Regions from separate parts of the Nonomuraea sp. NPDC049141 genome, predicted to be linked through region 2. Evidence: riboswitches for the same ligand, from Rfam matches in the RefSeq annotation. Region 2 holds a riboswitch; the other holds the start of a gene.
The links. A riboswitch is a leader RNA that binds a small molecule or an ion and turns the genes downstream of it on or off. The one in region 2 is predicted to bind thiamine pyrophosphate.
Positions count from the first base shown of each region.

Region 1: another riboswitch for thiamine pyrophosphate. It lies ahead of AB0B91_RS46805 (cytosine permease); the one in region 2 lies ahead of AB0B91_RS12910 (FAD-dependent oxidoreductase).

Region 1 is NZ_JBEZDR010000021.1:128,173-139,615, forward strand. It holds gene AB0B91_RS46765 (LCP family protein) at 1-156, shown strand, start outside; gene AB0B91_RS46770 (GPP34 family phosphoprotein) at 203-859, opposite strand; gene AB0B91_RS46775 (transcriptional regulator) at 883-1,488, shown strand; gene AB0B91_RS46780 (DNA-formamidopyrimidine glycosylase family protein) at 1,532-2,410, shown strand; gene AB0B91_RS46785 (MFS transporter) at 2,415-3,836, opposite strand; gene AB0B91_RS46790 (helix-turn-helix domain-containing protein) at 3,913-4,347, shown strand; gene AB0B91_RS46795 (rhodanese-like domain-containing protein) at 4,344-4,667, shown strand; gene AB0B91_RS46800 (hypothetical protein) at 4,680-5,000, opposite strand; TPP riboswitch at 5,122-5,234, shown strand; gene AB0B91_RS46805 (cytosine permease) at 5,225-6,568, shown strand; gene AB0B91_RS46810 (methylated-DNA--[protein]-cysteine S-methyltransferase) at 6,598-7,164, opposite strand; gene AB0B91_RS46815 (PAS domain-containing sensor histidine kinase) at 7,261-9,129, shown strand; gene AB0B91_RS46820 (ATP-binding protein) at 9,273-9,704, shown strand; gene yidC (membrane protein insertase YidC) at 9,713-10,360, opposite strand; gene AB0B91_RS46830 (DUF6412 domain-containing protein) at 10,415-10,636, opposite strand; gene AB0B91_RS46835 (hypothetical protein) at 10,633-10,806, opposite strand; gene AB0B91_RS46840 (response regulator transcription factor) at 10,900-11,443, shown strand, end outside.
Region 2 is NZ_JBEZDR010000004.1:132,606-144,048, reverse strand. It holds gene AB0B91_RS12955 (GNAT family N-acetyltransferase) at 1-635, shown strand, start outside; gene AB0B91_RS12950 (hypothetical protein) at 867-1,358, shown strand; gene AB0B91_RS12945 (hypothetical protein) at 1,506-1,949, shown strand; gene AB0B91_RS12940 (hypothetical protein) at 1,953-2,723, opposite strand; gene metF (methylenetetrahydrofolate reductase [NAD(P)H]) at 2,944-3,867, opposite strand; gene AB0B91_RS12930 (polyprenyl synthetase family protein) at 3,941-5,008, shown strand; gene thiE (thiamine phosphate synthase) at 5,108-5,743, opposite strand; gene AB0B91_RS12920 (Rv2175c family DNA-binding protein) at 5,721-6,095, opposite strand; gene AB0B91_RS12915 (FAD-dependent oxidoreductase) at 6,126-7,289, opposite strand; TPP riboswitch at 7,348-7,465, shown strand; gene AB0B91_RS12910 (FAD-dependent oxidoreductase) at 7,455-8,846, shown strand; gene thiS (sulfur carrier protein ThiS) at 8,843-9,043, shown strand; gene AB0B91_RS12900 (thiazole synthase) at 9,084-9,791, shown strand; gene pknB (Stk1 family PASTA domain-containing Ser/Thr kinase) at 10,188-11,443, shown strand, end outside.

The DNA.
Region 1 (11,443 bases), on a different contig from region 2:
GGCGACAGCCCGGTGACCACGGTCGTGCCGTTCGGCGGCAACGAGATCGCGGGCGGCGGCAGCGCGGTCAAGTGGGACAAGGAGAAGGCCCTGGCCCTGTTCAACGCGCTCAAGGAGGACAAGCCGGTGCCGAAGGACATTCTCGACGCCGGCTGACCCCGCGACTCCGGACGGTCCGGTACGGCTTGCCGTACCGGACCTTTCAGTTACCTGAGGTGGTGGCAGAGCCGATGGCGGCGCTCGTGGCGGCGATGACGAGGACCGAGTTGATCGCGGCGATCGTCTTGGCCACCGCGTCGCCCGCCCACTCGCCCTCGGCGATCTCCTTGACGCGTTTCCTGCTCGCCCCAGGGAACGCCTTGCGGTCGAGCTTGGCCGCGTACATGACGGCGATGAGCACCGCGGTGCGCGCGTCGGGCTCCGCGCCCGCCAGCACGTCGCCCACGCGCTGCCTGACCTCCGCCTCGACGCTGCCGTCGGCCTCCGGCCAGCGGGTGGTGGGGAAGATGGCGAGCACCCGGCCGCGCTCCTCGGTCAGCACGCCCGCCTCAGCGAGCCGGGTCAGCAGCCGCCTGCGCAGCTTGGTGGAGTGGAGCTTCTGGACCCACCAGTCGGGCTTGCGCTCCTTGCCCTCCTCCGCGATGCGGGTCAGCGCCGCGTCGAGCTCGTCGTCGCCCAGCGGGGTGGCGTTCGCGACCGACACCTTCTTGCCGGACAGGGCCACCCGCTCGTTCACTGCCAGCTCCGCCAGGATCGCGCCGCCGAGGGCCGGATCGAGCTGGGTCGAGCCGATCAGCTGCTTGCCCTCCTCCTCGCTGTAGGCGAGCAAGAGCAGTTCTTCCGCGATCGTGACACTCATCCTTTGACACTAACGTGCCGTTCATGGGTATCTCGGAGAAGCTGCACGCGGTGGGACGCCCCCTCCTCGACGCGCAGCTCGCGCATCCCACCGTGGTGGGCATCGGGCGCGGTGATCTGGCGGAGCCGGTGTTCCGGTCGTGGCTGGAGCAGGACTACCTGTTCCTGCTGGACTACGTGCGGGTGTTCGCGCGGCTGGCCTGGCAGGCGCCGGCCGCGCATCTGGGCGACCTCGTGGACCTGGCGCACGCGACCTTCCACGACGAGCTGAGCCTGCACCGGGAGCTGTCGGCCCCGTTCGGGGCGGACCTCGAGAACGCGCGCAAGGGGCCGGCGTGCGCGGCCTACACGGCGTTCCTGCTGGAGTCGGCCGCCGACTACGGCGAAGGGCTGGCGGCGCTTTATCCGTGTATGTGGGGATATTCGGAGCTTGGTCGGCTGCTGGCGGAGAATCTGCCCGCCGAGCCACGCTACCGCCGGTGGGTGGAGACGTACGCCGATCCCGGCTTCGCGGCGCTGACCGTGCGGATCGCCGAGATGATCGATGAGGCCGCCCCGGAGCCCGCGCGCGCCGAGGCGCTGTTCATCGAGGGCATGGCGCACGAGCTGGCGTTCTGGGACGTTCCGTAGTTGTCCACAGGCTGTGGACGACTACGGAACGTACCCTGGTGGCATGCCGGAACTCCCCGAAGTGGAATCGCTCGCCGGTTTCCTGCGCCAGCGGGCGGTTGGTCGTACGGTCCTGGGTGTCGACGTGGTCGCCTTCTCGGCGCTCAAGACGTTCGACCCGCCGGTCACCGCGCTCGGCGGGCTGACCATCACGGGCGTGGCGCGGCACGGCAAGTTCCTCGACCTCGACTGCGACGGGCTGCACCTGGTCATCCACCTGGCCCGCGCGGGGTGGCTGCGCTGGCGCGAGGACCTCTCGGGCGCGAAGCCGGTCCGGCCGGGCAAGGGCCCGCTGGCGGTACGGGTCCGGCTGGCGCCCGACGACGAGGGGCTGGCGCCCGGGTTCGAGCTGACCGAGGCGGGAACGCAGAAGCGCCTCGCCGTCTATGTCACCAAGAATCCGGATGACGTGCCGGGTGTCGCCGCCCTCGGGCCCGACCCCCTCGACGACGCCTTCACCGTGGCCGCGCTCAAGGCCATCCTGGGCGGCAGCCGCACCCAGGTGAAGGGCCTGCTGCGCGATCAGAAGGTCATCGCGGGGATCGGCAACGCCTACTCCGACGAGGTGCTGCACGCGGCCAAGATGTCCCCGTTCAAGATTGCCGCCACCCTCACCGACGCCCAGATCGCCGACCTGCACGAGGCCATCGTCACCACACTGCGCGAGGCGGTCGAGCGGGCGCACGGCCTGGCCGCCAAGGACCTCAAGGCGGAGAAGAAGTCCGGCCTGCGCGTGCACAATCGCGCCGGTCAGGCCTGCGACGTCTGCGGCGACACGATCCGTGAGGTGTCCTTCGCGGACTCCGCGCTCCAGTACTGCCCCACCTGCCAGACAGGCGGCAAGCCGCTCGCCGACCGCCGCCTGTCCCGCCTGCTGAAGTAACGCTTCACGCCCTGGCGGCGACGGGCTCCTCGGCCTCTCCGGCCTGGCCGGTGGGGGCGGCCGGTCGGCGGCGGAGCCCGGTGGCGATGACGAGCGCGGCGACCGCTGTGGCGGCCACGGGCACCAGCAGCGCCGTCCTGATGGCCGCCAGCCCGGCCTCGGCGGAGGTCGCGTCGCCGAGCGCCGCCACGCTGACGGCCGTGACCATCGACAGCCCGAGTGCCGCGCCGAACTGGAAGGCGGTGTTCAGCAACCCGCCGGCCAGCCCCTGCTCGTCCTCCGCGATGCCCTCCGTCGCGACGATCGTGAGCGGGCCGTACACGAAGGCGAACATCAGCCCGATCATCAGCATCGACGGCAGCATGGCCGCGTACGACCAGTCCATCCCGACTCCCACGAACAGGCCGTAAGCCGCCAGCCCGGACAGCAGGCCGCCGAAGATCACCCGGGCGTTGCCGTACCTCTGCACCAGCCAGGGGGTCAGCGTGGGCGCGAGCACCACGTCGGCGGCGGCGGCGAGCAGGGCCAGGCCGGTCTGGACGGTGGACCAGCCGCGCAGCTCCTGCAGGTACAGCGTGATGAGGAACTGGAAGCCGAAGAACGACGCGGTGAGCAGCAGCGCCGTCAGGTTGGCGCGCACCAGCGGCGCGGAGCGCAGGACGCCGAGACGGACGAGGGGCGTGGCCGCCCGCCGTTCGATCGCCACGAACGCCGCCAGCAGCGCCAAGCCTCCGGCGAACGCGGCGACGGTCCAGCCAGGGCCGTCGGCGGGGTGCTCCAGCCGTACCAGGCCGTAGACCAGCAGCGTCATCGCGCCGGTGATGGTCGCCGCCCCCGCCAGATCGACGCCGCCCGCGGGCCGGGGCGTGTGCTGCTCCTTCAGCACCGGGACGGCGATGATCAGGATCGTCAGCGACAGGATGACCGGCGCGAAGAAGACCCAGCGCCAGCCGATCGAGCTCAGCAGGCCGCCGACCACCAGCCCGAGCGCGAACCCGGCCGCGGCCGTCCCCGCGTAAACGAGCAGCGCGCGGTTGCGCTGCCTGCCCTCGGGGAAGCTGGTGGTGATCAGCGACAGTCCGGCGGGCATCATGAACGCGGCCGCGACACCGGTGAAGAACCTGGCGACCAGCAGCACCCACCCCTCGGTCGCGAACCCGCCCAGCCCGGAGAACACCACGAACACGCCGAGCCAGAGCAGGAACATCCTGCGCCTGCCCAGCAGGTCGGCCGCCCGGCCGCCGAGCAGGATGAAACCGCCACAGCCCAGGACGTAGGCGCTCACCACCCCGCTCAGCATGCCCGTGGACAGCCCCAGATCCGCCCTGATCGACGGCAGGGCCACGTTCAGCATGGCCACGTCGGTGCCCTCGATGAAGACGGCTCCGCACAGCACGATCAGCATGCCCCAAGCGCGTTTGGACATGATCAACCCCCGGTTACTTATCGGCATCTCGGTTATCTCTTGTAACCGTGCAAATCATCCGGCAGCATGAGATCCCATGGAAGACGGCACTTCTAAGTCACCCGGTTACTGCGAGGTCACCGTGGACGACGACTACGACGTGCGGCAGTGGGACACCAGGGAGGACTGCGAGGTCCGGCAGATACTCGACCGTGTCGCCGACAAGTGGTCGCTGCTGGTCATCGCGCTGCTCGACTGCCAGAGCCTGCGCTTCACCCAGTTGCGCCGCGAGATCGACGGCGTCAGCCAGCGGATGCTCAGCGTGACCCTGCGTCACCTGGAGCGTGACGGCCTGGTCAGCCGTACGGTCCATCCCGTGGTGCCCCCGCGGGTCGACTACGCGCTCACGCCGCTCGGCCGGACCCTGCACCAGACGATCAAGAGCCTGGTCACCTGGACCGAGGAGCACCAGCAGGAGATCGCCCAGGCGCGTGCCGTCTACGACGAGCGACGCGAGATGATGGAGGCATGACGGTTCCAGAGATCCCGGCCAGCGACGTTCCCACCGACGGTTACCTGCTCGACGTGCGGGAGCAGGACGAATGGGTGGCCGGGCACGCGCCCGAGGCAGTGCACATCCCGATGACGCAGATCCAGGGGCGGGTCGAGGAGGTGCCCGGCGACCGGACCGTCTACGTGGTCTGCCGGGTCGGCGGCCGCTCGTTCCAGGTCGCGGCCTGGCTCAACCAGCTCGGGCGCGAGGCCGTCAATGTCGACGGCGGCATGCAGTCTTGGGCGGGCGCGAGCCGTCCGATGGTCAGCGAGACGGGACACCCGCCGTTCGTCGCCTGACGGATTACCTGATCAGTACTTCTTGATGTCCCAGGCGTGGCCGACGGCGTTGCGCTTACCGGGGCATACAGCGACGGATTGCCCCTCGGTACCACCGGTGACCGGCCTCCACGGACCCTTCACCTTCTTGGTGGTCGAGCCGCTGGGACACGTGGCTATGGCCTGCACATACCCCGAGCCTCTGTCGCAGCTGGCCCACGTCTTGTAGGGCTGGTAGTAGATACCGCTGTGGCAGCCGGAGGGCACCGGTTCGGCCAGCGCGGTGCCCGGCGCGAGCGGGATGACGGTCGCGGCGGCCGCGGCCACCACGAGGGACATGATCGTCTTTTTCATGGCGGCGATCTTACTGGGATGAACCGCCCTTATATGGCTTTTCGGACGATCACGTACGAGGGGTGTGAGACCCCCCTGTGGTCAGTCACCTCCTCATAGGGCAAGATGAGGGCGCAAACTGCACAACTGACGCGGGAGCTTGGGGCAACCAGGCTGAGAGGGCAACTACCGCTGTTGCCGACCGCTTGAACCTGTCCGGGTAATGCCGGCGTAGGGAGTGAGCGATGACACATGTCGTTGACGAAGTTCCGCTGACCCTCGAGGGAACTCCCCCAAAGACGCTCGGGCTGCTCGACCAGGGTGCCCTGTGGGCGAACCTGGCCGTGAGCCTGCTGGGGTTCAGCGGAGCGCTGCTTCTGCTCAACCCGCTCGGCGGGGCTCCGCTCACCCTGACCGCCGCCCTGGTGGCCACGCTGGTCGGCAGTCTGGTCGGCAGCGCCATGGTGGGGTTGGCGGCCGTTCCGGGCACGCAGACCGGGCGACCGGCGATGGTGCTGCTGCGCGGGTTGTTCGGGGCGCGGCTGTCGTACCTCCCGACCGTGCTCAACATCATCCAGATGATCGGGTGGGGCGCCTTCGAGCTGTGGGTGATCTCCAAGGGCGCCATGGCCATCTTCGGTGACGCCGTGCCGTACCAGGCGTGGGTGGTGGTGGCGGGGGTGCTGACCACGTCGCTGACCATCTGGCCGCTCGGGTCGATCCGGCTGCTGCGGCGTTACGTCACCATCGGGGTGATCATCTCGCTCATCTGGTTCGCGGTGGCGTTCCTGTCGAAGGCTCCGCCGCAGAGCGGTGGGTCGTGGGCGGCGTTCGCGCCCGCGGTCGACTACGTCATCGCGCTGTCGGTCTCGTGGGTGCCGATCGCGGCCGACTTCGCCCGGCACTCCAGGTCGAGCCGGGCGGCCTTCACCAGCGTGGTCGGCGGCTACACGCTGGCGCAGGTCGCCTGCCTGGGGCTGGGCGTGTACGCGGTGGCGATCGCCGGGTCCGCCGCGGTGGAGGCCGACGGCACGGCCGTGTTCGGGCCGTTCGTCGCGGCGCCGCTGGGGGCGCTGTTCTTCGCGATCCTGGTGCTGCGGGAGGCCGACCAGTCGTTCGCGAACGTCTACTCCACGACCATGTCGCTGCAGAACCTCATGCCGCGCGTCGACCGGCGGGTCATCTCGATCGCCATCGGCGTGCTGACCACCGGCATCGCGCTCGTGGTCGACGTGAACTCGTACGGGACGTTCCTGGGGGTGATCGGGGCGGTGTTCGTGCCGATGTTCGCGGTGCTGGCGGTCGACTACTTCCTGCTCGGCGGGCACTCGCGGTGGAACACCGAGGAGAACGCGCCCGCCCGCTGGTCCATGCTGGTGCCCTGGGCGCTCGGCTTCGTGGCGTACTGGCTGACCACCTCCACGCCCACGGTCCCGGCGTGGGACCACCTCTGGGCGGCGGTGCGTACGGCCATCGGGTTCACCCGGCAGCCGTGGATGAACGGCGCGCTCGGCGCGGCCCTCGTGGCGGCGCTGGTGACGCTGGCGATCGGCGCGGCGGCAAGGCGCACGTCGGCCACCCGCCGCTGAGCACGGGCCTCAGGCTTCGTGTACGGGCGTCAGGCGCGCGAGCGCTGCTCGACGTTGAGGAGGTGGCGTTTGGCCGCCTGGCCGCCCGCGTAGTCGCCGAGCTCGCCGTCGCCCGGCACGATCCGGTGACAGGGCACGATCACGCAGACGGGGTTGGCGTTGAGGGCGTTGCCGACCGCGCGGAGCGCGCGTGGCCGTCCGATGCTCTCGCCGATCTCGTCCAGGGTCGCGGTCTCCCCGTAAGGCACGGCCATCGTCTTCTGCAGCACCGTGCGCGCGAACGTCGTGGCGATGGACAGGTCGACCGGCGTGGCGAAGGCCCGCAGGCGGCCGGAGAAGTAGGCGTCCAGCTCCCTGCGCACCGGGTCGAGCCGCCCGGGGTCGGGCCCGACGAACGCGCCGACATGCCTGACGACCAGCTCGAAGACGACCTCCTCGGCCTCGAAACTGCAGGCCACGACGCCCTTGCCGCTCACCGCCAGCACCAGCCGGCCGACCGCGCCGTCATAGGTGCCGAACGCCACATCGGGCGGCACCTCGCCGCGGTAGGTGGCGGAGGTCACCCGCAGCAGGGCATCGAGATCGCCACTCGACATACCCGTCACCCTCTTCCCCCGCCTGGAAAGGCCGTGCCCGCAGCGTATCGGACGGATCGCCCGACGAACGCCGCACGCCACAGGCACTATGGAGGTGTGGGTGACGACAGAGCAGGCAGTGACGATGAGATCGCACGCGCGGTGCTCGCCAGCTCGCCCAACGCCGTGATCGCGCTCGACCGGGATCAGACCGTACTCGTCTGGAACCGCGCGGCGGAGCGGCTCTTCGGCTGGTCCGCCGAGGAGCTGCTGGGCCGCAGGGCGCCGATCGTGCCGGGGGAGCTGACAGCGGAGCACAACGCGGTGCTCGAACGCGTGCGCACGGGCGGCCAGGTGTCGCTGCGCACCAAGCGGTTGCGCAGGGACGGCACCGTGCTGGATCTACGGGTCGACACGAGCGCGTTGCTCACGGGCAGCGCCGTCGCGGGCTACGTCTTCGTGCACCACCTGACCGAGGCCGACGAGGCCGCCAGAAATCGCATGGCGCGGCGGGCCAGGCTGGTGCGCCGGCTCACCGACGTGGTCGGTGACATCAACGCCGAGCTGGAGCTGCCCGCGGTCCTCGACCGCATCGCGGCCAGCCTGACCGAGCTGACCGGCGCCGACGCGGGCGGCTTCGTGCTCATCGAGGACGAGCGGCTGCGGCTGGTGAGCGCTCACCAGCTGCCCGACTCGCTCAAGGGCGTGACGGCCGAGCTGCGCACCAGCCTGGTCGGCAAGCTCTTACGCACCGGCAAGACGGTGATGCTGGAGTCACAGGGCCTCGGCGACCTGGTCTGGGCCGAGCTCGACGGGCTGCACACGATCGCGCTCGGGCTGGCCGCGGTCGGCGGGCGTCCCTATGGCGCGCTGTACGCGCTGTTCGCCAAACGCAAGCCCGGCCACCTGGAGCTCGAACTCCTGGAGCTGCTCGCCGGGCACGCCGGCATCGCGGTCGGCAACGCGGTGGCCTACCAGGAGGCGGTACGCCAGCGGGCGCACGAGCGGGCGGTGTTCGACGCCAGCGCCGACGGCATCGCCGTGCTCGACCGCGCGGGGCGGGTCAGCCAGTGGAACCCGGCCGCGGCCGAACTCACCGCGATGCCGGTCGAGGCCGTCCTCGGCGAGCAGTTGCCCTTTCCGCTGCCCAGCCCGGGGGAGAAACTCACCTACCAGTTGGAGACCGGGCGCTGGCTGGACGTGGTCAGCGCCGAGATCGAGGAGACGGGAGAGGTGGTCATCGACTTCCGCGACGTGACCACGGCCAAGGAGCTGGAGGAGGCCAAGGACCTGTTCCTGGCCACGACCAGCCACGAGTTGCGCACGCCCATCACGATCGTGCGCGGGTTCGCCAGCACGCTCGACTCGCGCTGGGACAAGCTGACCGACACCGAGCGCCGCGCCGCCGTCCACACGATCGCCGAGCGGGCCAGGTCGCTCGGGCAGCTCATGGACCACCTGCTGCTCGGTGCCAGGGCGGGCGCCGACGAGCCGCCGGTACGCATCGAGGCGTTCGATCTGGCCGAGCGGATCCACGCGGCCACGCTGGGGCTGCCCGTGCTGTCCGACAGGCACCGGGTCGAGGTGGCCATCTCCGACGCCCTGCCGCAGGTCAGCGGGGACGCGCTGGCCACCGACATCATCCTCGGCCAGCTGCTGGAGAACGCCTTCAAGTATTCGCCGAAGGGCGGCCTGATCAGCGTCGGCGCCTGGCCCGAGGAGGACGCCGTGGTCGTGGTCGTGGACGACGAGGGAGTCGGCATCGCCGCGCCGGACCGCGAACGGGTCTTCGAACGGTTCGTCCAGGTCGACAGTGGTGACCGGCGCAGGTTCGGCGGTGTCGGCCTCGGGCTGTACATCGTCCGCAGTCTCGCCAGGGCTCAGGGCGGCGATGTGAGCGCCCATCCGCGACCCGGCGGAGGCACCCGAATGCGCCTCGTGTTGGGCAACGCTTCTCTTATCCGATCCGACACACCGATGCGGTAACGACGTGGTCACAGTTGAGCTGATCTATCGTCCAATGTGTACAAGCTGTGATCGAGATGCGGTTTCTGGGATCGAGTAACGGGGCATTTCGGTCGTACCGGGGAAGTGTTCCCGTGGGGGGCACTGGGAGCGGGGAGGTGGGTGTGTCAAGCGTGGTGCTACTGCCGTACGCGCCGTCCAGCGTCGCCGTCGCCCGCCAGCGTCTATCCACTGACCTGCAGGATTGCGGTGTCTTCTCCACCGCGATCGACGATGCCGTCCTCGTGGTGAGCGAGCTGCTGAGCAACGCGCTACGGCATGCGCATCCGCTGCCGTCGGGCATGGTCAGGGTGGCCTGGCTGAAGAGCGACGAGCACATCGAGGTGGCGGTGAGCGATGGGGGCGCCTCGACCGAGCCCCGCGCCGGCCGGCCGACCATGTCGTCGCTCGGAGGCAGGGGGCTCGGCATCGTCGAGTACGTCGCGGAGAGCTGGGGAGTCCGCCACGACGGTGACATCACGACGGTGTGGGCGATCCTGCTCGCCCCCAACGGAACGATGAACGGGCAGGTCCACGCACTCAAAGAGGCCGGGTAACCGGGCGCTCAGACCGGCCGGGCGGCCAGGATCGCGCGCTCGCCCGCGACCCACGCCGTGGAGATCAGCAGGTAGAGTCCCGCCGCCAGCGGCAGCACCGCGGCGGCCAGCACCGAGCCGAACGGCATCAGCGGCATCAGTCTGCGGATCATCGCGGGCTGCTCCGCCGGCAGTGTGGCGCTCACCTTCCGGGCCGAAATCCAGGCCACGACCGCGATCAGCGCGATGACCACGGCGAAGACCAGAAATGGCCCACTGACCAGACCGTAATTGGTGACGATTCCAGCGACATGCTGACCCAGCGGAGCGCCCAGCAGGTCGTGGCCGAGGAAGGCGGTCGGGTGCGTGGCGACCCGATACATCACCCACATGAACGGAAGCTGCCCCAATCCCGGCAGGATCGTGGCCAGAGGCGAGGTGCCTTCCTTCGCGTACAGCTTGGTGGTCTCCTTGGCCAGCCGCTCGGGATTACGCGACCACCGCTTCTGCAACTCGCGCAGCTTGGGCGCCAGCCGCTTCTGGATCTGGGTGGCGCGGGCCTGGCGGATGCCGAGCGGCAGCAGCAGGAGGCGTACGGCCACGGTGAACAGCATGATGGCGACCGCGGCGTTGTCGCCGGAGACGGTCAGCAGGAACGAGACGAGAGAGTCGAACATGAGCCCCTTCAATCAAGAAAGATGGATCAGGGCTCACTGAAGAGAGAACCCCGCTTAGCCGGAAGCGGGGCGTGATGACGGAGCTCGTGGCCGCGGCCGACCGGCGGCGGCGGGGTGGCGCAGGCGCTGGAAGGCCGTACGCCGGGCATAGCTCAGCGGGAAGCCGGGCGCGTCGCCGCCGATGGCGGGCAGCAGCCGGGCGGCCCAGGCGGCGAGCAGCAGGATCGCCACCATGGTCACGCCGATGAGCCAAGGATCGAACAGGAAGAGCGTCACCGTGACGAGGACGACTTCCCGACCAGGGTGACGGCGATGAACACCAGAAGGGCGACGACTCCGATGATGAGCGCGACCTTGAGCAGCCCCATGATCATGGGCAGCACGAAGTTGAAAAGTACGAAGAGCCCCAGAAGGGCGCCCAGTACGAGCATGACGACTCGACTCATGCGCCCACCGTACGTCCTGCGGGCATGATCCGCGAGGCTTACGAACCAATGACGTAAGTGTCGATTCGGGGTGCCCCGCCGTACGGTGAAAGAGTGAATACGCGCATCCTGGTGGTCGACGACGACCCGACCGTGGCCGAGGTGGTGGCGCGTTATCTGGAGCGCGACGGGCACGAGGTCGAATGCGTGGGTGACGGCGCGGAGGCGTTGCGCCGGGCGCTCGCCAGGCCGCCCGATCTGATGGTGCTCGACCTGATGCTGCCCAAGATGGACGGGCTGCAGGTGTGCAAGAAGCTCCGGGAGCGCTGGCCGGTCCCGGTGATCATGCTGACCGCGCTCGGCGAGGAGATCGACCGCGTGGTCGGCCTCGAAACCGGCGCCGACGACTACGTGACCAAGCCCTTCAGCCCGCGCGAGCTGGCGCTGCGCGTCCAGTCGGTGCTGCGCCGCGCCCGCGGCGCCTCGGTCACGGGCGGCACGGGCGTGCTGCGTGACGGCGATCTGGTGGTCGACGTCGGGGCCCACGAGGTCGGGCTGCGCGGCGCCGAGGTGATGCTCACCGCCCGCGAGTTCGACCTGCTGGCCTACCTGATGCGCAACCCGCGGCAGGCCTTCAGCCGGTCGGCGCTGCTCGACC
Region 2 (11,443 bases):
CCGCCATGCGCCCGCCCACGGACCAGATCACCGGCCGCAAGGCCATCATGCGAAATCACGGCACATATCCCTACTTCCAGTGCTACTTCGCTGAATTGCGCGGGGGCCCGGAGACTCCGGACTTGGCCGAGGTTCCGACGCTGAGTGAGCGCAGGCGGTGGTTCACGGCCTCGATGCCGGGCGCCTCACCGAGCAGCCTGATCGCCACGGAGCCGAACACCACGCGGGGCGCCGCTGGAACGCGACACCCCGGCGGCGCGTCCAGCCCGAAGATCGTCGGCTTCGCCTACGGCTTCCGGGGCGCCCCGGGTCAGTGGTGGCACGACGTCGTGTTCCGCGCGCTGGAGAGCCGTGCGGGCAGGGAGGCCGCCGAAGCCTGGCTGGGCAACGCCTTCGAACTGGCCGAGATCCACATGCACCCCGACTACCAGGGCAAGGGCATCGGCCGGGCCATGATCACCACCCTGTGCGCGGGCCGCCCCGAGCGTTCGGCGGTCCTGTCCACGCACGACCGCCCCACCATGGCCCGCCACCTGTACGCCAGCATGGGCTTCACCGACCTGCTGAGCCCGTTCCTCTTCCCTGGCGGTTACGAGCAGTACGCGATCTTGGGCAGACGCCTCCCGCTGACCTGATCGGCCCGCGTGGCATGCGCGCCAGGCCGACCGTCCAAGAACAGCGGAACGTACCAGCGCGGCTCCCCTCCCGTCCGCGACACGATCGCCATAATTGAGCTGATCAGGCTGGTCAGGCGGGATACTCGTGGCCATCGTCCGGGTCATCCCGAGCACCTCCCCCTTCACCGACACCCGTGACACGCCACTCGGCGAGCATGCCGCCGCCCGGGCGTCCGGCAGGAGGAACACATGCGTCTCGTCGCACAGATCGGACTGGCCGCCACCCTCATGGTGAGCCCAGGCGCCCCGGCCGAGCAGGTCACCACGCTTGCCGCTACATCGGGAGATACGAAAGGCGGCAAGAACCACATTCCCAAGGCGCTGAAGAAGGTCCCGTGGCTCCGTATCCTCCCTTGGAACCCGCGCCAGGCCAGCCATGTCCGGATATTCGTGCACTGCCCCAAGAAGGCCAATCACGCGATCATCGGCTCCACCGCGTTCCAGTTGAAGGGGTCGAGACGTATCTACCGGGAGGTGGGGATGGGATTCTCCGACCGGGGCCTGGGGCACCGCGGCGTGTCCATCTCCTACTACGCCCTGCCGGGGTGGCACAAGGCGCTCCTGAAGTGCGTCAAGGTCACGATGAACAAGAAGACCCGCATCAGCCGGACCCGGGTGCTCGGCCGGGACGCCATCCCCCTCTACGTGCGCAGGTTCAGCATCTGGCAGTACTTCAACTAGGCCGGAGCGTTCACGTTCAGGCAACCGACAGCGGTCTGCATGCGGACGTAAGCCCGCTGTAAGCACGTTACAGGCGACCTGCGCATCAATGGTGACGCAAGCCTTCAACGGGCCCGCACGGTTCACGCCATCACATAGGAGATCCCGATGAACCGCACCATCCGCAGCCTGCTCGGAGTCACCGCCACCGCCGGCCTCCTCGCCCTGGGCGTCCCGGCCCTCAGCGCCGCCGCGAACGCGTCGACCACATCCACCGCGGGCATCACCAGCGCGACCTTCAAGGGTCTCCGGCAGGCCCAGCCCTTCCTGTTCACTTACACCTTCAACGGCCATCTCAAGGTCGCCGGCGGCAATTTCACCGTCAACCGCCGGGTCTACCTGGCCGTCAAGTTCACCACCGGCCGGGTGGCGTTCGCCAGGTGGGAGATCGCCCGGCCGCACCCCATCACCCCCGGCGGGGCCATCTATGTGGAGACGACGATCGCCGCTCCCTGCTCCGGGTTCAAGAACGGCTACGCCCGCGCGTACGACGAGGCCACCAAGACGTGGTCTCCTCAGCTTCCGGTGGAGATCTGCCAGCGGATCGACTGAGCCCTAGTACGACGGTTGGCGGGACGCCGTCGGCGGCCCGCCGCTGCCTGGCAGCTGAACCACCGCCGACCAGGCTTGCCCCTCCCCGAAACGCCATCCCGCGACCACCGGATAGGGAAGAGCGTCGGCATCGGACCCGAAATAGAACGCGCCGTCGGCACGGGCGGTGTCCTCGTCTCGGCACAGGTGCCGCAGATGCTCGCTCAGCCCAGGATGGGCGATGGAGGACAGCGGGCCGTCCCAGCGGGGATCCACCCCGTACGCCGGCTCCAGCGGGAAGAGGTGGCCGGGGCCGCGCAGGGTGCCGGTGGCGGCCCGCATCGCGTCCATCACTGAGCCGTCGGTGTGCGCGCGGAACATGACCGTCATGTAGGCCTGTTTCAGGTCCGCCGGTTTCATGCCGCGCTCGACGAGGATCCGCCCCAGCTCCGCACCCGGTAGCCCGTCCTCCAGGCCGTCGATGCCGTGCCCGGAGTCCTCGCCATAGAAGAGCGAGCGGCCCAGGTCGATGGTCCAGTGAGGCGCGATCAGGTCCCAACCCTCCAGCAGCTTGCCCAGAACCGGAATGGTGGGAAACGGCGCCCGGACGAGCTCTCCCCGGGCCAGCGGGCCGATGTCGAACCCCTTCTTGAACAGCTCGAACGATAGATCGTCGCAGCAGTAGTAGACGCCGTAGGAGGCGCTCGGGTCGTGCTCGTCCACCGGCTTGCCGAGCAGGACAGCGAAGGCGCGGGCCAGGATGTCGTCCCAGGCATCCCGGGGTGTGGCGGTCATCACGGCTCCGATCGACGCGTCAAGGTGGGCGCCACTCTAGACGCCGGCCCCGACATCCCCGCCGCGTCCGGCATGTACGTAGACGGCCAACGACACGCACGTCACGGCGGCAAGCCGGGGAACCCCGTAACCGTTCCCCTGGACAGGCCCCAGCCCCGGTCGGCGGTTGGGGCCCACCGGGCTCAGCCGTACAGAAAACTGCTTTTCATGTGAACGAGCATCACGCGGACAGCGCCTCCACCACGGACAGCCGCTCGAACACCTCGCGCGTCGCGCTCGACCGGTTGAAGGTGATGAAGTGGATGCCCGGCGCGCCCTCATTGAGCAGCCGCTGGCAGAGCTCCACCCCGTGGTCGATCCCCAGCCGCCGCACGGCCGCCGGGTCGTCGGCCACCTCCTCGAAGCGGGCCGCCAGCTCCGCCGGGAACGGCGCCCCCGACAGCTGCTCCGACCTGGCGATCGTGCTCATCTGCGTGACCGGCATGATGCAGGGGATGATCGGCGTGTCGCAGCCCTGCGCCGCCACCCGGTCGCGCAGCCGCAGATAGTCGTCCGCCTGGAAGAACATCTGGGTGATCGCGTAGTCGGCCCCCGCCCGGCACTTGCGGACGAAGAAGTCGGTGTCGGACTCGATCGACGGCGAGCGCGGGTGTTTGTACGGGAACGCCGCCACGCCCACGCAGAAGTCGCCCACCTGCCGGATCAGCCGCACGAGCTCCTCGGCGTAGAGGACGCCCTCGGGATGCTGGACCCACTCCCCCGTCGGGTCGCCCGGAGGGTCGCCCCGTACGGCGAGGATGTTGCGCACGCCCGCGTCCGCGAAGCGGCCGATCAGGTGGCGCAGCTCGCGGATCGAGTGGTTGACGGCGGTGAAATGCGCCACAGGAGTGAGTGTGGTGTCGTGGGCCAGCCGTTCGACGATGTCCACCGTGCGGTCACGGCTGGAGCCGCCCGCGCCGTACGTCACGGACACGAACGTCGGCCGCAGCGACTCCAGCTCCCTGATCGCCCGCCACAGCTGCCGCTCCCCCTCGTCGGTCTTCGGCGGGAAGAACTCGAAGGAGAACGACCGTGCACCGGAGGCGAGAAGCTCGCGGACGGTGGGGACACGATCGGGCAGGATGGAGGGTCGACCAAGCGCCATGTGGACCAGGCTACCGCCACATGCCCCGTCCCTGGAGATCCGCCGCCACTGCCTGGCCACTAGTCTCAGTGCTATGACCACTGACGCCGCGAGCCTGGACGCCCTGCGTACCGAGGTGGACGCCGCGCTGCGGAAGTTCGTCGAACGGCAGCTGCCCGCTCCCGGCGACACCGAACTCGAACCGCTCCGCGCGGCCGCCGACGACCTGTTGTCCGGCGGCAAGCGGCTGCGCCCGGCCTTCTGCTACTGGGGCTGGCGTGGCGCGGGCGGCACCGACGTGCCCGAGATCTTCACCGCCGCCGCGTCCCTGGAGCTCCTCCAGGCCAGCGCCCTGGTGCACGACGACGTGATGGACAAGAGCGACCTGCGCAGGGGCATGCCGTCCGCGCACCGCCGCTTCCAGGCCATCCACGAGAAGTCGGCCTGGCACGGCTCGGCGGAGCAGTTCGGCGAGGGCGCGGCGATCCTGCTGGGCAACCTGCTGCTGATCTGGTCCGGCGAGATGTGGCGCAGCAGCGGCCTGCCGCCCGAGTCACTCGCGGCGGCGCAGCCGGTGCACGACCACATGCGTACCGAGCTGATGTGCGGCCAATACCTCGACCTGCTGGAGCAGGCGCACGGCGAGAACACCTTCGAGTCCGCCCTGCGCGTCGCCCTCTACAAGAGCGGCAAATACTCCGTCGAACAACCGCTCCGCCTCGGCCTGGTGCTCGCCGCCGGCGGGCTGGCGCCGTGGATGGACGAGCTCTGCATGGAGTACGGCCGGCGCGTGGGCATCGCGTTCCAGCTGCGCGACGACATCCTGGGCGTGTTCGGAGATCCGGCGCAGACCGGCAAACCGGCGGGCGACGACCTGCGCGAGGGCAAGCGGACGATGCTGGTCGCCAGGACGCTGGCCGCGGCCTCGCCCGGCGACGCCGAGACCGTGCGAGCCCTGCTCGGCGACCCTGGGCTCGACGAGCACGGGGTGAGCGTGCTGCGGGGCATCATCGAGGGCACGGGGGCGCTGCGGGCGTGTGAGGACATGATCGGCGACTACCTCGCCGAGGCACTGACGTTCCTCGGCAAGGCGCCCATCACGCCGGAGGCCCGCGCGGCCCTGTCGAGCCTGGCGGTGGCCGCCACCTCACGCACCACCTGAACCCGGCGACCGCACGCACGACGCACCGTCCAACGCACCACACGGCACGCACGACGCACCGTACGCACGACGTATCGCAGGGGCCAGGCGCCGCGCCCGTCAGCCGGCCAGGCGCTTGGCGAACTCCGCTGCCGCGGCGCCCGGATCGTCGGCGTCCGTGATGGCGCGTACCACCACGACCCGTTCGACCCCGTACGACCTGACCTGGTCGAGATTGGCAAGGTCGATCCCGCCGATCCCGAACCACGGCCGCCCGCCACCCAGCGACGCCGCGTGCCGGAGCAGCGACGGCCCCGGCGCGTGGCGGCCCGGCTTGGTCGGCGTGGGCCAGACAGGACCGCAGCAGAAGTAGTCGACGCCCTCCTCCACGGCCGCGGCGGACGCCTCGGCGGTGGAGTGGGTGGACCGTCCGATGAAGACGTCGTCGCCGAGTATCTCTCGCGCGACCTTCACCGGAAGATCGTCCTGCCCCAGGTGGAGCACGTCGGGCCGGGCGGCGTAGGCGATGTCGGCCCGGTCGTTGACCGCCAGCAGCCTGCCGTGCCGGTCGCAGGCGTCGCGGAAGACCTCGAGGAGCGCGAGCTCTTCGCGCGCCTCAAGCCCCTTCTCCCGCAGCTGGACGATGTCCACGCCGGCGGCCAGCACCGCGTCGAGGAAGTCCGCCAGATCACCGCGTTCGCGGCGGCCGTCTGTGCAGAGGTAGAGGCGGGCGTCAGAAAGCGAGGGCTTGGGCACGCCGCTTGACCTCGGTATGACGACCGGCCCTGATGGCGTCGACAGGCGAGCCAGGTAGGGAGTCGTCGGGGGTGAAGAGCCACCGGAGCGACTCGACATCGTCGTAACCGGAGTCCCGCAGCACCGAGAGGGTGCCAGGCAGGCCCTTCATCACGTCCTTTCCGTCAAGGAACACCGCGGGCACTTGTGGCCCGCCACCACCCCGGCGTACACCCAGCAGCTTGCGGTCCTTGAGGAGTTGCTTGGCCCGCCCCAGTGAGAGGTCGAGGCGCGCGGCCACTTCGGGGAGAGTGAGCCACTCGGCGACGAGTTGGTCGGTCTCCCGGTCGATCTGCGCAACAGAAAGCGTCACGAAACCACAACTACCACATGCCGTGCTTGCTCAAACAACACAATCCCGTAGGGAGACGTCGGGATCTACCAGGCGTTCGGCGTCGACGCGGTGGCCGCCTTCGATGATTCTGCGGCCCTGTACGAGATCCCGTGGCCGATCCACGGCGAGTACCGCGGCCAGGGTGTCGTCCGAATTGAGCCAGCAGGCCGACCATTTGCCTTCGAGCTCGCCCCGATAGAGGAGGCGGTCTCCGGCCGGGTGGTGGCCCGCGTACTGGACCATGTGGCCGAATTGCTCGGACCAGAAATAGGGCACCGGGTCGTACACCGAATCCCCGCCCAGCAGCGAGACGGCGGCCACCTCGGGTGAGTTGAGCGCGGCGTCCCAGTGCTCGACCCTGAGCCGGGTCTCGAAACGGCGCGACCACCAGGCGGCGCAGTCGCCCACCGCCACGACGTTCGGCAGGGAGGTGCGCATGTGCTCGTCGGTGACGACGCCGTTGTCCAGGTCGATGCCGGAGCCCGCCAGCCAGCCGACGGTCGGGCGCACCCCGACGCCGGTGACGACGACGTGCGCCTCGATGAAGCGGCCGTCGGCCAGCGTGACGCCGCCCTCGTCCACGGAGCCGACCAGGGTGTCGAGCCGCAGGTCGATGTCCTCGTACCAGCCCTGGGTGCGGGCACCGATCTCGGGCCCGACCGCCTGGGCGAGCGGGGTGGGGCCGGCCTCGATCACGGTCACCGCGCAGCCGGCCCGGCGGGCGGCGGTGGCGACCTCGGCGCCGATCCAGCCGGCGCCGATGATCACCACGCGGGCGCCCTTGACGAGCCGGGCGCGCAGTTCCAGAGCGTCGTCCAGGGTGCGCAGCACGTGCTGCTGGCCGTCGCCGGGCAGCGTGATCGGCTCGGCTCCGGTGGCGATGACCAGACCGTCATAGCCGAGCTCGCCCTCGGAGGTCTCGACGACGCCAGGCCGCAGCGATTTGGCCGAGACGCCCGGCCAGAAGTCCACCTCCAGCACCGCGAGGTCGGCGTCGACGAAGCTGGAGTCACTGCTGCCGGACAGCACCGCCTTCGACAGGGGCGGGCGATCGTAGGGCCGGTGCCGTTCCTGCCCGATGAGGGTGATCCTGCCGTCGAACCCTCTCGCGCGGAGCGCCTCGACACTACGTACGCCCGCCAGTCCGGCGCCTGCCACCACGACATGATTCACGTTCAAGACCATAACGGGGGCCGTGCCGGATCGTCGCGCCGAGGCCGTAGGCTGGGGGCGTAAGACGCGCGGGAGTCCGGCCGTTTACCGGGCTGAGAGGAAGGCTGCACCGGGCCTTCGACCGCAAGACACCTGATCCGGATCATGCCGGCGAAGGGAGCGGATGTGGACATCGTCGTAGGCGGCGGGATCGTCGGGCTGTCCATCGCCTGGCGCCTGGCCCGCTCCGGACGGCCGGTCACCGTGGTCGACCCGGCTCCGGCCTCGGGGGCCTCGCACGCGGCGGCAGGCATGCTGGCCCCGGTGAGTGAGGTCACCTACACAGAGGAACCACTGCTCCGGCTGGGCCTCGCCAGCCTGCGCCGCTGGCCGTCCTTCGCCTCCGAACTCGCCGCCGACGCCGGCCTTGAGGCTGGTACGGGCTTTGGCGCTGGTACGGGGCTTGAGGCTGACGGAAGTGAGCCCAGCGGGCCTGGGGCGTCTGACGAGGCTATGAGGGGGCTCAGCGACGCGGCGCGGGCCGGGCTGGACTTCCGGGTCGATGGGACGCTCGCTGTGGCGTTCGGGACCGACGATCTGGCGGCGCTCGGGGAACTGGCCGCGTTCATGGAGAAGTTGGGGCTACCGGTCGAACGGCTGACCGGGCGCGAGTGCCGCCGGCTGGAGCCCATGCTGGCGCCCTCCGTCCGTGGCGGGCTGCTGGCCCGGGGTGACGCGTGGGTGGACCCGCGCCGCGTCACCACCGCGCTCCTGGCCGCCCTCGATCGCCTGGGCGTCCCGCTCGTACGGGCTCGCGTGAGCGAACTGCTCCGCGACGGCGACAAGGTCGTAGGTGTACGCCTCACACCCGCGGACCCGTCGCCCGCCCCGGACAGGCCGCTCACCCTGGACCGGTCGCCGGCCCCGGACGGGCCACCCGCTCAGGACCCGGCACGACGCACGCCTCATGCCCACCAGCTCTCGGGCGAGGACCCCGTGCGGCCTGCGCCTCCGGTCGGCGAGGACGCCATACCCGCGAGCGACCCCACCCAGGCGAACGTGCCCGACGAGATCCGGGGCGAGCGGGTCGTTCTGGCGGCCGGGGCGTGGAGTGCCGGGTTGGTCGATGTTCCGGTGCGACCGGTCAAGGGGCAGATCATGCGGCTGCGCTCCCCCCAGCCGCTGCTCGGCAGATGCGTGCGCGGGACGGTGCACGGGGCCTCCGTCTATCTGGTGCCGAGGGGTGATGGCGAGTTGGTGGTCGGGGCGACGCAGGAGGAGCTGGGGTTCGACACGAGAGTGACGGCGGGCGGGCTGTACGAGCTGCTGCGGGACGCCCGCGAGCTGGTGCCGGGCGTCACCGAGTTGGAGGTGGCCGACGTGGAGGCGGGGTTGCGGCCGGGCACGCCGGACAACGTTCCGCTCATCGGGCCCAGCGGCACACCGGGGCTGGTGCTGGCCACCGGGCATCACCGGGGCGGGGTGCTGCTGGCCCCGCTCACGGCGGCCATTGTGCTGGGCGAGGAGGGCGAGATGGCGGAGCTGTGCTCGCCATTGAGGTATCGGGATATTTCATGAATGTGACCATCAACGGGGCCGCGCATGAGGTGCCCGACGGCACCACTGTGGCGCAGGCCGTACTCACGCTGACGGCGGCCACGACCGGCGTGGCCGTGGCCGTGAACGACGAGGTGGTGACGCGGAGCGCCTGGGAGACGACGGCGCTCGGCGACCGCGACCGCGTGGAGGTTCTGACGGCGGTGCAAGGTGGATGATCTGCTGATCGCCGGGGAGAAGTTCTCCTCCCGGCTCATCATGGGCACCGGCGGCGCGCCGTCGCTGGAGGTGCTCGACCACGCGCTGGTCGCGTCCGGCACCGAGCTGACGACCGTCGCCATGCGGCGGCTCGACCCCGGTGCGCCCGGCTCGGTGCTCGACGTACTGCGCGAGCGCGGCATCAAGGTCCTCCCCAACACCGCCGGCTGCTTCACCGCCGGCGACGCCGTGCTGACCGCCCGGCTGGCCAGGGAGGCGCTCGGCACGAACTGGGTCAAGCTCGAAGTCATCGCCGACGAGCGGACGCTGCTGCCGGATCCGATCGAGACGTTCGACGCGGCGGAACGGCTGGTGGCCGACGGGTTCGTGGTGCTGCCGTACATCGGGGACGACCCGGCGCTGGCGCGCCGCCTGGAGCTGGCCGGGTGTGCGGCGGTGATGCCGCTCGGCGCGCCGATCGGCTCGGGCCTCGGCATCCGCAACCCGCACAACATCGAGCTCATCGTGGAGGCGGCCTCGGTGCCGGTGATCCTCGACGCGGGCATCGGTACGGCCAGCGACGCCGCCCTGGCCATGGAGCTGGGCTGCGACGCCGTACTCCTGGCCACGGCCGTCACCAGGGCACAGCGGCCGGAACTGATGGCGACGGCCATGAGAGCGGCGGTCCAGGCGGGCCGGCTCGCCCGCCAGGCGGGCCGCATCCCCCGCCGCCGCTACGCGGAGGCCTCCTCCCCGACGGGCCCGTAGCCCCGGTCCGCGCCCTTCCGCGCGGCCTGCACCCGCACCTTGGCGCGGCCGCCGACGGGCGCGGCACCAGACCGGCACTCGACGGTGTCCGGCCGGGCCACGGTCTTCCGTCCGGATGGGGTGGTGCTCGAGCGCCCAGCAGCGCCCGCGCACAGCACGCCTGCGGACCCCCGGCCAGCAGACCCCAGTCCAGCAGGCCCCGGGCCGGCAGACAGCAGGCCTGCAGATCCCCCAGACCCCAACCCCCCGCAGCCCGATACCCTCGTGGGAGTGGCGGGACGTCGGTGGCTTATGTCCGATTAAGCGGAAAATGGGGGCATTCCAACGAGCACGGCTCGGCATCGGTTTCGGATGGTCAGGCCTTGCCAGTGGCAAAACGCCCGTAAACTCAGCGGGGTGGACACGACGACTGCGGACCCCCTGGTCGGCCGGCTGCTCGATGGGCGCTATCGCATCGAGTCCCGGATCGCGCGGGGCGGTATGGCGACCGTCTACCTGGCGCTAGACGTCCGGCTTGACCGCACGGTCGCGCTGAAGGTCATGCATCGCTCGCTCGCCGAGGACCCGGCGTTCGTGCGGCGATTCATCGGCGAGGCCAAGTCTGTGGCCAGCCTCTCCCACCCCAACGTGGTGCACGTCTTCGACCAGGGCACCGACACCGACGTGGTCTATCTGTCGATGGAGTACGTCCCTGGCAAGACGCTCCGCGACACCCTGCGCGACCGGGGCAGGCTGCCCGCCCGCGAAGCGCTGGAGATCATGATACCGGTGCTCGCGGCATTGGGCGCGGCCCATCAGGCCGGGATGGTGCACCGCGACGTCAAGCCCGAGAACGTGCTGCTCACCGACGACGGCCGGGTCAAGGTGGTGGACTTCGGCCTGGCGCGGGCGATCGAGGCCACCAACCAGACCCGTACCGGCGTGATGATCGGCACGATCGGCTACATGTCGCCCGAGCAGGTCATGACGGGCGGCGCCGACGTGCGGAGCGACGTCTACGCGGCGGGCATCATGCTGTTCGAGCTGGTGACCGGCCAGCAGCCCTACGACGGCGAGACGCCGATGTCGGTGGCCTACCGGCACGTCCATGACACCGTGCCGCCGCCGTCGTCGGTGGTGCCGGAGGTGCCGCCGCTGATCGACACGCTGGTGACGCACGCCACGGCGCGCTCTCCCGACGACCGTCCCGCCGACGCGACCGCGATGCTGGTGGCGGCCGTGGACGCGCACCGCATGCTGCCCCGTATGACGACGCCGCCGGCGCACACGCGGACGTCCCAGGCGCACTCGATGCCGTACTCTGCGCCGGGTTCCAGACCCGGCACCGCGCCGCTCCAGATGCCGCAGGCGGCGCCGAACCACACGTTGATCCAGCCGCGCGAGGAGGTGCCCGCGCGGCGCGCCGGTTTCCGGCCCAACTGGTTCCTGGTCGTGCTCGCCGTCGTCATGGTGGTGGCGGTGGCGTTGACGGGCTGGTACTTCTCGCAGGCCACGTACGTACCGGTGCCCGACCTGGTCGGCACGGACCTGGCGGTCGCCCAGAAGGCCGCCACCACCAGTGGCTTCAAGGTGAAGACGGCCGCTGGCGAGAACGACGAGAAGATCGCCGAGGGCCTCGTCCTCCGCACCGACCCGGGACGGAACGTCGAGCT